DNA from 3 places in the Bacillus yunxiaonensis genome. Region 2 is predicted to be linked to each of the others. Evidence: riboswitches for the same ligand, from Rfam matches in the RefSeq annotation. Region 2 holds a riboswitch; each other region holds the start of a gene.
The links. Region 2 has a riboswitch for thiamine pyrophosphate ahead of tenA (thiaminase II). Riboswitches for the same ligand answer to the same signal wherever they lie in the genome.

Region 1: linked by a shared signal. The riboswitch ahead of thiC (phosphomethylpyrimidine synthase ThiC) and the one ahead of tenA (thiaminase II) in region 2 are both predicted to bind thiamine pyrophosphate.
Region 3: linked by a shared signal. The riboswitch ahead of thiT (energy-coupled thiamine transporter ThiT) and the one ahead of tenA (thiaminase II) in region 2 are both predicted to bind thiamine pyrophosphate.

Annotation. Positions count from the first base shown of each region.
Region 1 covers NZ_JBAWSV010000003.1:274,713-278,001, reverse strand. The annotation lists gene thiC (phosphomethylpyrimidine synthase ThiC) at 1-1,720, opposite strand, end outside; TPP riboswitch at 1,979-2,094, opposite strand; gene WAX78_RS10685 (arsenic transporter) at 2,298-3,289, shown strand, end outside.
Region 2 covers NZ_JBAWSV010000006.1:5,904-9,192, reverse strand. The annotation lists gene WAX78_RS17400 (ABC transporter permease) at 1-209, opposite strand, end outside; gene WAX78_RS17395 (ABC transporter ATP-binding protein) at 206-955, opposite strand; gene tenA (thiaminase II) at 924-1,619, opposite strand; TPP riboswitch at 1,706-1,806, opposite strand; TPP riboswitch at 1,866-1,974, opposite strand; gene WAX78_RS17385 (SH3 domain-containing protein) at 2,499-3,289, shown strand, end outside.
Region 3 covers NZ_JBAWSV010000010.1:83,040-86,328, forward strand. The annotation lists gene feoB (ferrous iron transport protein B) at 1-1,264, opposite strand, end outside; gene WAX78_RS22115 (FeoA family protein) at 1,261-1,488, opposite strand; TPP riboswitch at 1,687-1,788, shown strand; gene thiT (energy-coupled thiamine transporter ThiT) at 1,877-2,446, shown strand; gene WAX78_RS22125 (hypothetical protein) at 2,521-2,850, opposite strand; gene WAX78_RS22130 (N-acetylmuramoyl-L-alanine amidase) at 3,200-3,289, shown strand, end outside.

The sequences.
Region 1 (3,289 bases), on a different contig from region 2:
CTTTTTCTTTCATACCTTGTGAGATTGCTTCTGTTGTTTCTAAATCATTCTCCTTTGCATACTCACGAATATCATGCGAAATTCTCATACTGCAAAACTTCGGACCACACATTGAGCAGAAATGCGCTGTCTTCGCTCCTTCTGCTGGTAATGTTTCATCGTGATACTCCATTGCACGCTCAGGGTCTAATGATAAATTAAATTGATCACGCCAGCGGAATTCAAAACGCGCTTTCGAAAGGGCGTCATCACGCTGATGTGCTGTTTTATGACCTTTTGCAAGGTCAGCAGCATGCGCGGCAATTTTGTACGTAATAACACCTTCACGAACATCATCTTTGTTTGGTAAGCCAAGATGCTCTTTTGGTGTTACGTAGCAAAGCATTGCAGTACCGAACCAACCAATCATTGCTGCTCCAATCGCAGAAGTAATATGGTCATAACCCGGCGCAATGTCTGTCGTTAACGGTCCAAGTGTATAGAACGGTGCACCATGACAAATGTCGAGCTCTTTATCCATATTCTCTTTAATAAGGTGCATCGGTACATGTCCTGGGCCTTCAATCATCACTTGCACATCATGCTTCCAAGCAATTTGCGTAAGTTCTCCTAATGTTTCCAGCTCAGAAAATTGAGCTTCGTCGTTTGCATCCGCAATTGAACCAGGGCGTAACCCATCTCCAAGAGAGAAGGAAACATCGTACTTCTTCATAATTTCACAAATCTCTTCAAAATGTGTATATAAGAAGTTCTCTTGATGGTGATATAAACACCACTGGGCCATAATCGAACCGCCGCGTGATACAATTCCTGTTACACGCTTTGCTGTAAGCGGAATGTAACGAAGCAGCACACCAGCATGAATTGTAAAGTAATCTACTCCTTGCTCCGCTTGCTCAATTAGCGTATCACGGTATACTTCCCACGTTAAATCTTCCGCGATCCCGTTTACTTTTTCAAGTGCTTGGTAAATCGGTACTGTTCCAACTGGTACAGGCGCATTACGAATAATCCATTCACGCGTCGTATGAATGTTTTTCCCAGTAGAAAGGTCCATAATTGTATCTGCACCCCAGCGTGTTGCCCACGTCATCTTCTCTACTTCTTCCGCAATCGACGATGACACAGCTGAGTTCCCGATATTCGCATTTACTTTCACGTGGAAGTTACGTCCGATAATCATTGGTTCTGCTTCCGGATGATTAATATTTGCTGGTAAAATAGCACGGCCTTCAGCAATTTCTTGACGCACAAATTCTGGTTCCACACCTTCACGAATCGCCACATATTCCATCTCTGATGTGATGATACCTTTACGCGCATAATGCATTTGCGTAACATTTTTCCCAGCTTTTGCACGAAGCGGCTTACGTCCCATTTGCGGGAATATAGGCGTATGCTTAGCTGCTGTTTTCACACCATCATCTTCCGGTTTCACTTCACGGCCTTCATACTCTTCTACATCTCCATGTTCCACAATCCAGCAGCGGCGCGGCGTTGGAATCCCCTTTTCTAATTCCACTTTGTAATCAGGATCAGTATAAGGACCACTCGTATCGTACACACGAATAGATTGATTTGGTACACCATTTGTATCGCTTTGTGCAATCTCGCGCATCGGTACTTTCATATCTTCACGTGTACCTTCTACATATACCTTCTTACTTCCCGGTAAACTTGACTTCAACTCAATTTGCTCAGCTGAAACAGATTGTTTCATAATTATGTTTCCTCCCCTGTGTCTTAGCGAAGTAACCTCCGCTTTTCTTTAGATCCAGCTTCGCCTCCTAAACCTCTAAGAACCCTCCGCACGAGAAAACAAAAAGCGCTTTCTGTGCGAAAGAACCTTAGCCAACGGGTCTAAACAGTCGGCTCCGCCTTTCTTGTGACCAGGACGAGAACTAGCGGCCAGTGTATGCTCAAATAAAAAAGCCAGGTCCATAATAAAGAATAGGACCTGGCAACATAAGGCATTGTTATGTAAAGCCGTTAACTTCCCTCCGCTGGTACGAACCAGATCAGGTCCAAAGAGTCAAGAAGTTTCAACGCACTTCTCTCTCAGCCCAGCTCTCTTGGGCACCCCTAGTTTATCACTGATTAAATTTTTACTACGCTCCTATCATACATCATTGTCTGAAAAATGCAAAGGTATTTATATTATTTCTTTTCCTTATTCAAAAAATGGGTATTTCACTTAATACAGGCTGCTTCCCCACTACATACATATAGAATATAAGCCAGTGAGGACGTATGTCTTATGCAAACTTTTCACTATAAGAACAGGGGTGAAAGAGTTGATAAACCTACAATCTACAATAACCATACTCGCTTTTCTCGGAACCACGCTCATCATCTTTTGGCGTCCCAAAGGGATGAATGAAGCAATTCCAGCAACAGTTGGTGCAGTGATTGTCATTTTAAGCGGTGCCGTTTCTCTTACCGACTTGGGTGATATTAGCTCAAAGATTATTGGCGCCGCCATAACAATTATGGCTACCATTGTTATGGCAATCGTACTAGAGAGTTTCGGCTTTTTTTATTGGTGCGCCGTTCAACTTGCTAAAAAAGCAAAAAGCTCTGGTATTCGCCTCTTTTGGTATACAAATCTTCTTTGTTTTCTCATGACATTATTCTTCAATAACGATGGTAGCATCTTAATTACAACTCCCATTTTACTGCTTTTGTTACATCATTTACGACTCAAACATGATCAAAAAATACCTTACTTACTAAGTGGTGCACTCATCGCTACTGCATCAAGTGCGCCAATTGGTGTAAGCAATATTGTAAATTTAATCGCCTTGAAAATTATTGATATGGACTTATACATGCACACAGCCATGATGTTTGTTCCCGCTACGTTAGGTCTCCTTTTTATGTCATTTCTGTTACTCCTTGTTTTTCGGAAAAAAATCCCTGAAAAACTCCCGGTCTTATCGACATACTTAGATGAAAATTTCGTTAAAAAACCCTTTCACCCACTGCAACCACGTCCCGCAATTGATGAAAATCGTAAGCGAACAAGGTTTATGCTTGGCATTCTATTATTTGTTTTATGCGTTCGTCTCAGCTTATTTATCGCATCTTTCTTCCAATTTCCTATCGCCATTGTAGCAGTCATTGGCTCCATTATTTTACTCGGATGGAGATGGTACAAACTGCGCATCCCACCTTATGATATGATTAAAAAAACCCCTTGGTATGTCTTGATTTTCGCATTTTCTATGTACGTGATTGTGTATGGGCTTAATAACATCGGTTTAACCAAACTACTCATAGCTACATTTCA
Region 2 (3,289 bases):
GAAATGACAATACCAATAACTGTAACAGAAAGAGTTGCTGGTAAATGCACCGTAAGCAATATATCCCGCAAATCCCATATTTTTTGAACAATGGCACTTGGGGATGGTAAAATGTACATTTCATCGAGAATCCGCGCCCCTACTTCCCAACCAATAAGAAAAATAGCAGCAACAATAAAAGCTGGAACATAGTCTACAATTCTCTTCATACAAGTACCTGTCTTTGTAACATCCCAATGAGTTCATCTTTTAATGCCAGCATTTCTGGACGATGCAAATCCTTTCGAGATCGTTCTTGTCCAAGAGGTACAATCCGCTCTGTTAATGATGTAATGGGCTGCTCTGTTACGATAAAAATACGATTGGAAAGATAAAGCGCTTCCTCTACATCATGTGTAATAAATACAATCGTTTTTTGCCAATGTTTCCATTGTTCAAACAGCCACTCTTGCAGATATGCTTTCGTCAATGCATCGAGTGCACTAAATGGTTCATCTAATAGTAAAAGGTCGCCGCCCGTTAACAACGTACGAATAAAAGATACACGTTGACGCATTCCACCTGATAAATCTTTTGGCTGTTTATTTTCATACCCTTGCAGTCCAAACTGCACCAATAATTTTCGTGCTTGCATTTGTGCTTCTTTTTTCTTCACACCTTGACATTCAAGAGGCAATGCTGCATTTTCGATAATCGTTCGCCATGGAAGTAACATATCTTTTTGTGGCATATAACCAACAGGATGATTCGTTTCTCCAATTACATCAATAGTGCCCTCGCTTGCTTCCTCAAGTCCTGTAATGAGTCGAAACAATGTACTTTTTCCGCAGCCACTCGGACCAATAATACTAACGAATTCTCCTTGTTGTACTGCAACATCAAGATTCGCTATAATCTGCTTCTCCTCATAATGAAAGGAAACATTATGAAATTGTAGTATGTTCTTGCTCCTCAAAACCCCACATCTCCTTACGATATGCCATATCCCAGAATAAATATTCAAAACGACTGGAATATAAGAAGATTTCTTCTAAACGATTTCGTTCTTCTTCTGTTTTTCCAATTGTAATTTCATTAAATAAATCAATTAACCACACGCAAAGATTTCCATATTCTTCAGAACTATACCCTTGAATCCACTCGCCAAAAAATTCATGATCGCGTGCTCCTGGAATATCATTCAAGCGCTTTCCAATCTCCCAATAACTCCACATACATGGAAGCAACGCTGCAATTAACTCAGCAAGTGTACCGTTTTGTGATACAGACATCATATAGTTTGTATATGCTAGATTCATAGCAGACGGCTTTGCTAATTCCATTTCTTCAACAGAAATTCCTAAACGCTTTGCATATTGTTTATGAATCGTCATTTCTCCATTTAAAATTCCATCGATTTGTTCAGCAAACTTCGCCATTACTTTTGGATTTGTTGCTTTTACAACACCAATTGCATATAATTTTGCGTAATCTAACAAATACAAATAATCTTGAACAATATAATATTGAAATCTATCTTTCTCTAATGTTCCATCTCCCATACCTGTTACAAATGGGTGATTATGACTCTTCTCCCAAACAGGTTGCACCTTTTCAAATAGTCTTTCACAAAATGTCATCTCCGCTTCCCCTTCCTGTATATATGTTTCCAAATAAAAAACCACTTCTATATAAGAAGTGGTCCACAGCAAACAAAAGAAAAACCTATTTGTTGTTTCCACTTCCCTACGCTAGTATCACCTAGATCAGGTTATAAGGGTTAAGGTTTCTACCTCTCTCAGCTTTCAAGCACCCCTAGTGGTGTTCTATAAAATTTTCAATAAAAAATCCCCGTTTCTATACGCAAAGAAACGGGGACGTTATATATATCGTCCAAATTGCTTCCCTACGCTAGCATCATCTAGATCAGGTTCAAGGGTTAAAGACTATAGGTCTTACTCTCAGCTAGCAACACTAGCTCCCCTAGCATTATATTCATTTAACATAGTCAGTATACCATCGCCATATATCATCGGCAACTCTTTTAAGTTATAAAGTCAAATTTCCATATGTGTTAATTTTAGACAAAAAGTGATTAGTTAGGTCACTCTATGTCTTACGAGAGACTTTTCATCTTAAAGCTTTCCCCTAAAATATCAATGTTTTGAGCGAGATAAAGTGAAACTTCCATCAGGGGGGTTCTTCATCCTCCACTAACGGTTATCTCCCACCTATCTTCTTTGTTTTCTCAGAACTTTGAGGTGGGAGTCTTACTGCCCTAAAGTAGCGGGATAAAATATCATTCTATGTATTTTGTAAGTTCAGAAAAACGCAAATTCCTTCTATCTATTTCCATAACACTGATAAATCTGCTATCCTTTTATTATATGACTTTATAGTATTAAAAAATGTTCATTTATTTTTCAGTATTACATTTCTATGCATACAAGACAAATTAAATATTGTTATATTATAATTAAGGATATAGAAATTTATTACATAAGGAGGCCTCTAATTATATGAACATGAAAGCCGCAGCAATGACAGCAGCTACTGTCGCAGTCGCTTCTATGCTCCCGTCTATGACAGATTCCACTGTACAAACCGTATCAGCACAGCAAAAAACAAAAATAAAAATTGGTTATGTAAAAACGAATACATTACAAGTGTACACTAGCCCTAAAGCAACAGATTCTGTTATTGAAACCATTCCAAAGAACACTCCAGTTACAATTCTTGAAACAACAAACGAATGGTATAAAATTCACACTCAAAATAAAACTGGCTATGTAAAAAAAGAAGCAATTTCTTTAGCAAAAACAAGCAATAGTAAGCAACAATATATCGTTAATGCAGATGCATTAAACGTTCGCTCTGAGCCAAATACGCAATCTGAAATTATTGATGTATTACCGAATGGAAAATTTGTTACGATTCAAGAAGAACAAGAGGGATGGTATAAAGTTATACATAATGGAACAAGTGGCTATGTAAAGAAAGAATTTTTATCTAACGTAGCTCAGCCATTAGTAAAAGGAATTACTGTACAAGGCGGAAGTTCTTATTATGTGGCTACTCCAGTATTAAAAGTACGCAGCGGTGCAGGAACAAATACAGCTATTATTGGCTCTTTACAGAATGGAGCACAAGTACAAGTCGTCGGAAAGGTTGGCACATGGTATAAAATTCGCTACGGATCTGGATATGGCTATGTCGGACAACAATATATACTGCAAGGAAAACAGCAACCACAACAACAGCAAGCTAAACCATCTATTCCAGCTGTATTTAAATATCCAACTCAAGGGAA
Region 3 (3,289 bases), on a different contig from region 2:
CTAAAATCGTAAGCAGTCTCTCTTTCTCCTGTTCAATCGTTCTCGCAGCCATAACACCTGGTACATTACAACCAAATCCAATAATCATAGGAATAAATGCTTTTCCATTTAGTCCAAAAAACTCCATAATACGATCCATGACAACAGCAATACGCGCCATATATCCAGAGTCTTCTAATAATGAAATGAAGAAGAACAATGCAAGGATTTGTGGAACGAATACGATTACCGCACCGACACCGGCAATTACGCCATCTGTAATGAGCGCTCGAATAAATTCAGATGCCCCCATATTAGTTAAAGCTGTTGTTACCCAATCTGTGAACGGTCCCCCGATAAATGCATCAAGTTGATCAGATAAAGGTGTTCCAATCCACGAAAACGTCACCTGAAAAATGAAATACATGATCCCTAAAAAGATCGGAAGCCCCCAAATTTTATGGGTAATTAATTTATCAATTCGTTCAGAAAAAGGAATGCTTCCTTCTTTCTCATGACGAATAACATTTGTTTTCAACTTTTCAATATACGCTGCACGTGCTCCGTACATATGCTGTTCCAGCGTTATGTCTAGTTCTGCTTCTAATGCAGAGCGGATTGCTACAAGTTCCTTATAAATAGGCAATTGATTTAACTCTTGTTCTACTACTTCATTATTGCTCAAAAATTGAAGTGTAAGCCATCTTGGGTGCTCATAATTCGTTTGTTGCAGTTTATCCATAACTTGCTGAATTCCTGCATCTACCTTTTCACCATAAGAAAGAATAAGTGGCTTCTGTTCTACATGATCACTCTCGTGAAGAGAAGCTAATAATTCCTCACAGCCTTTTCCGCTCCTTGCAATAACCGGAATGACTGTTACACCGAGCATTTCAGTTAGTTTCTTCACATCAATTATAATGCCACGCTGCCTGGCAACATCTATCATATTTAAACCAATTGAGAGCGGCTTACCAAATTCTAATAATTGCAAAGTTAAATGCATATTACGTTCGAATTGAGAAGCGTCTACAATGTTTAACATATGATGAAATTCGTCTGTTAAGAGAAATTGTGTAACAACCCCTTCATCACGTGACACAGGGTTTAAATTATATACACCTGGTAAGTCTATTAAAGTTCCCTTCTTATCTTTTAACTTACCAATCTTTTTTTCTACAGTTACTCCGCTCCAGTTCCCTACATATTCATAAGAACCAGTAAGCGCATTAAATAATGATGTTTTCCCCGTATTCGGGTTCCCTAGTAAAGCAACTTTATTCACGCCAATTCCACCTTTATCATTTTCGCATCACAATGGCGAATAGAGATTAATTGCCCGCGGCATTCTAATGTACACGGACCATTAAACATTGCCTTTTGTTTTACACAAAGTTCGCATCCTTCAGCAAATCCAAATGAAGCTAAACGACGTTTTAATAATTTATCAAGAGATTGTAAATCTTTCACACGTACTTTTTCATCTATATTCATATCAACTAAGTTCATGATTTCTCCCCCTCAGACGATAACGATAATTATTATCAATATCAATTATAACATGAACTCCAAAAGAAAGACTATACAATATTGTGTCAATTTATCACTATTTTTTACGGTTTTATCTTATATAACATAGCTATGCTAAAATTTATTTTCCATTCTTATCCATTTTAATTTACAATAATATTAACAATCTAAGAATCTCGTTGTCACAGGGGGAGCCACGTCGCTGAGAGGGAACACATCGTTCCGACCCTTTGAACCTGTTAGTTAATGCTAACGCAGGAATTGTGCAAACGTATATACATAAATAGTTATTTGTAACTTGTATATTTCAATATTCCCCTATGATAATGATTCTTTTTTTGTAACTTGGATGTAGGGGGATTTATACATGCGTAATACAAATTTACAAGCGATGATAGAGGCAGCGATTCTTGCAGCACTTGCATTAGTCATCGACATTTTGCCGCTATCTATTAAACTTCCAACAAGCGGTTCTATCTCATTTGCTATGATTCCAATTTTTATTATCGCTTATCGCTGGGGATTTAAAGCTAGTTTCTTAAGTGGTCTCGTTTGGGGATTACTACAAATTGTCGTAGGAGATGCATACATTTTAACGCCTGTACAAATGTTTATTGAATACTTCATTGCATTTGCTTTTATCGGCTTTGCTGGATTATTTCATACACCAATTCAACAAGCACTTGCCAATAGTCAAAAAACAAAAGCAATTATGTATATCATTATTGCTACATTTATCGGCAGCCTAGCTCGTTACTTCTGGCACTTTATTGCCGGCGTTATTTTCTTTGGTCAATATGCACCAAAAGGACAGTCAGCCGCTTTATATTCCTTCATCATAAACGGCAGCACAATGATTGGTTCTTTCATATTATGTGCAATTTTACTTGTCATTTTATTTACAACAGCACCGCGCTTGATTACGAAACGCGCTTAATCATAGAAAAAGAGCAGATTGCTTCTATAAGCGACCTGCTCTTTTTCTGTGCCTTAGTTTTCCATGTTACTTTCCTAATGTGAATCTGTGTGTCTTACAATTTCAGGAGTCTGAAAATGGAGTGTATCCACCTCTCGGCTGCTCTCTCGCTCATTTTTACCGTTATGCTTATGAATCCAAGATTTCATCTCATTCCATAAAACAACTCTATGCATCTCATACCCTATGTGCTGCTTCTTTATTTTCTCTTTATAGCTCGCATTCCATTTGTACCACACAATTTTATCATGTGAATCTACCCATGTTTCTTGTTGATCAACTACAGTTTTACAACCTTCATTATTAGCTAACATAATCATATCATTCTCTAATAATAAAGAAAGAGCCGCCGAGTGCCTCTCCATTCCCCTACTCCTTTCTTTTTTAGTGCTTGCCTTATTTCCCTAAAATGTGTGTGCCTTACACATACGTAGTGTATACAAAAAAGGTAGTACAAACTATCGATTTACCTTACAAAAAACCTTACAAAATTGTAAGGTTTTATTATACATCATAATATGTAACTATTATATTATTTAAGAGTTCTAATTATATATAAGAATACGTTTTGCAACACGCACTATAAACATCATATTATCCCTTTTTCCTTATATCTATATTTTATATTACATTTTGTAAATTATTTGTTACAATTAAAATATGGCAAATAAGGAGATTTATCCCTAAAACAAAGGAAGTAAGGTGAATAAACGCATGTTGAAGAAAACCATGGCAACTGTGTTGGCATTAGGCTATGTTTTAAGTCCAATGCAAATTCTAGCAGAAACACACAGTGAACAGCCA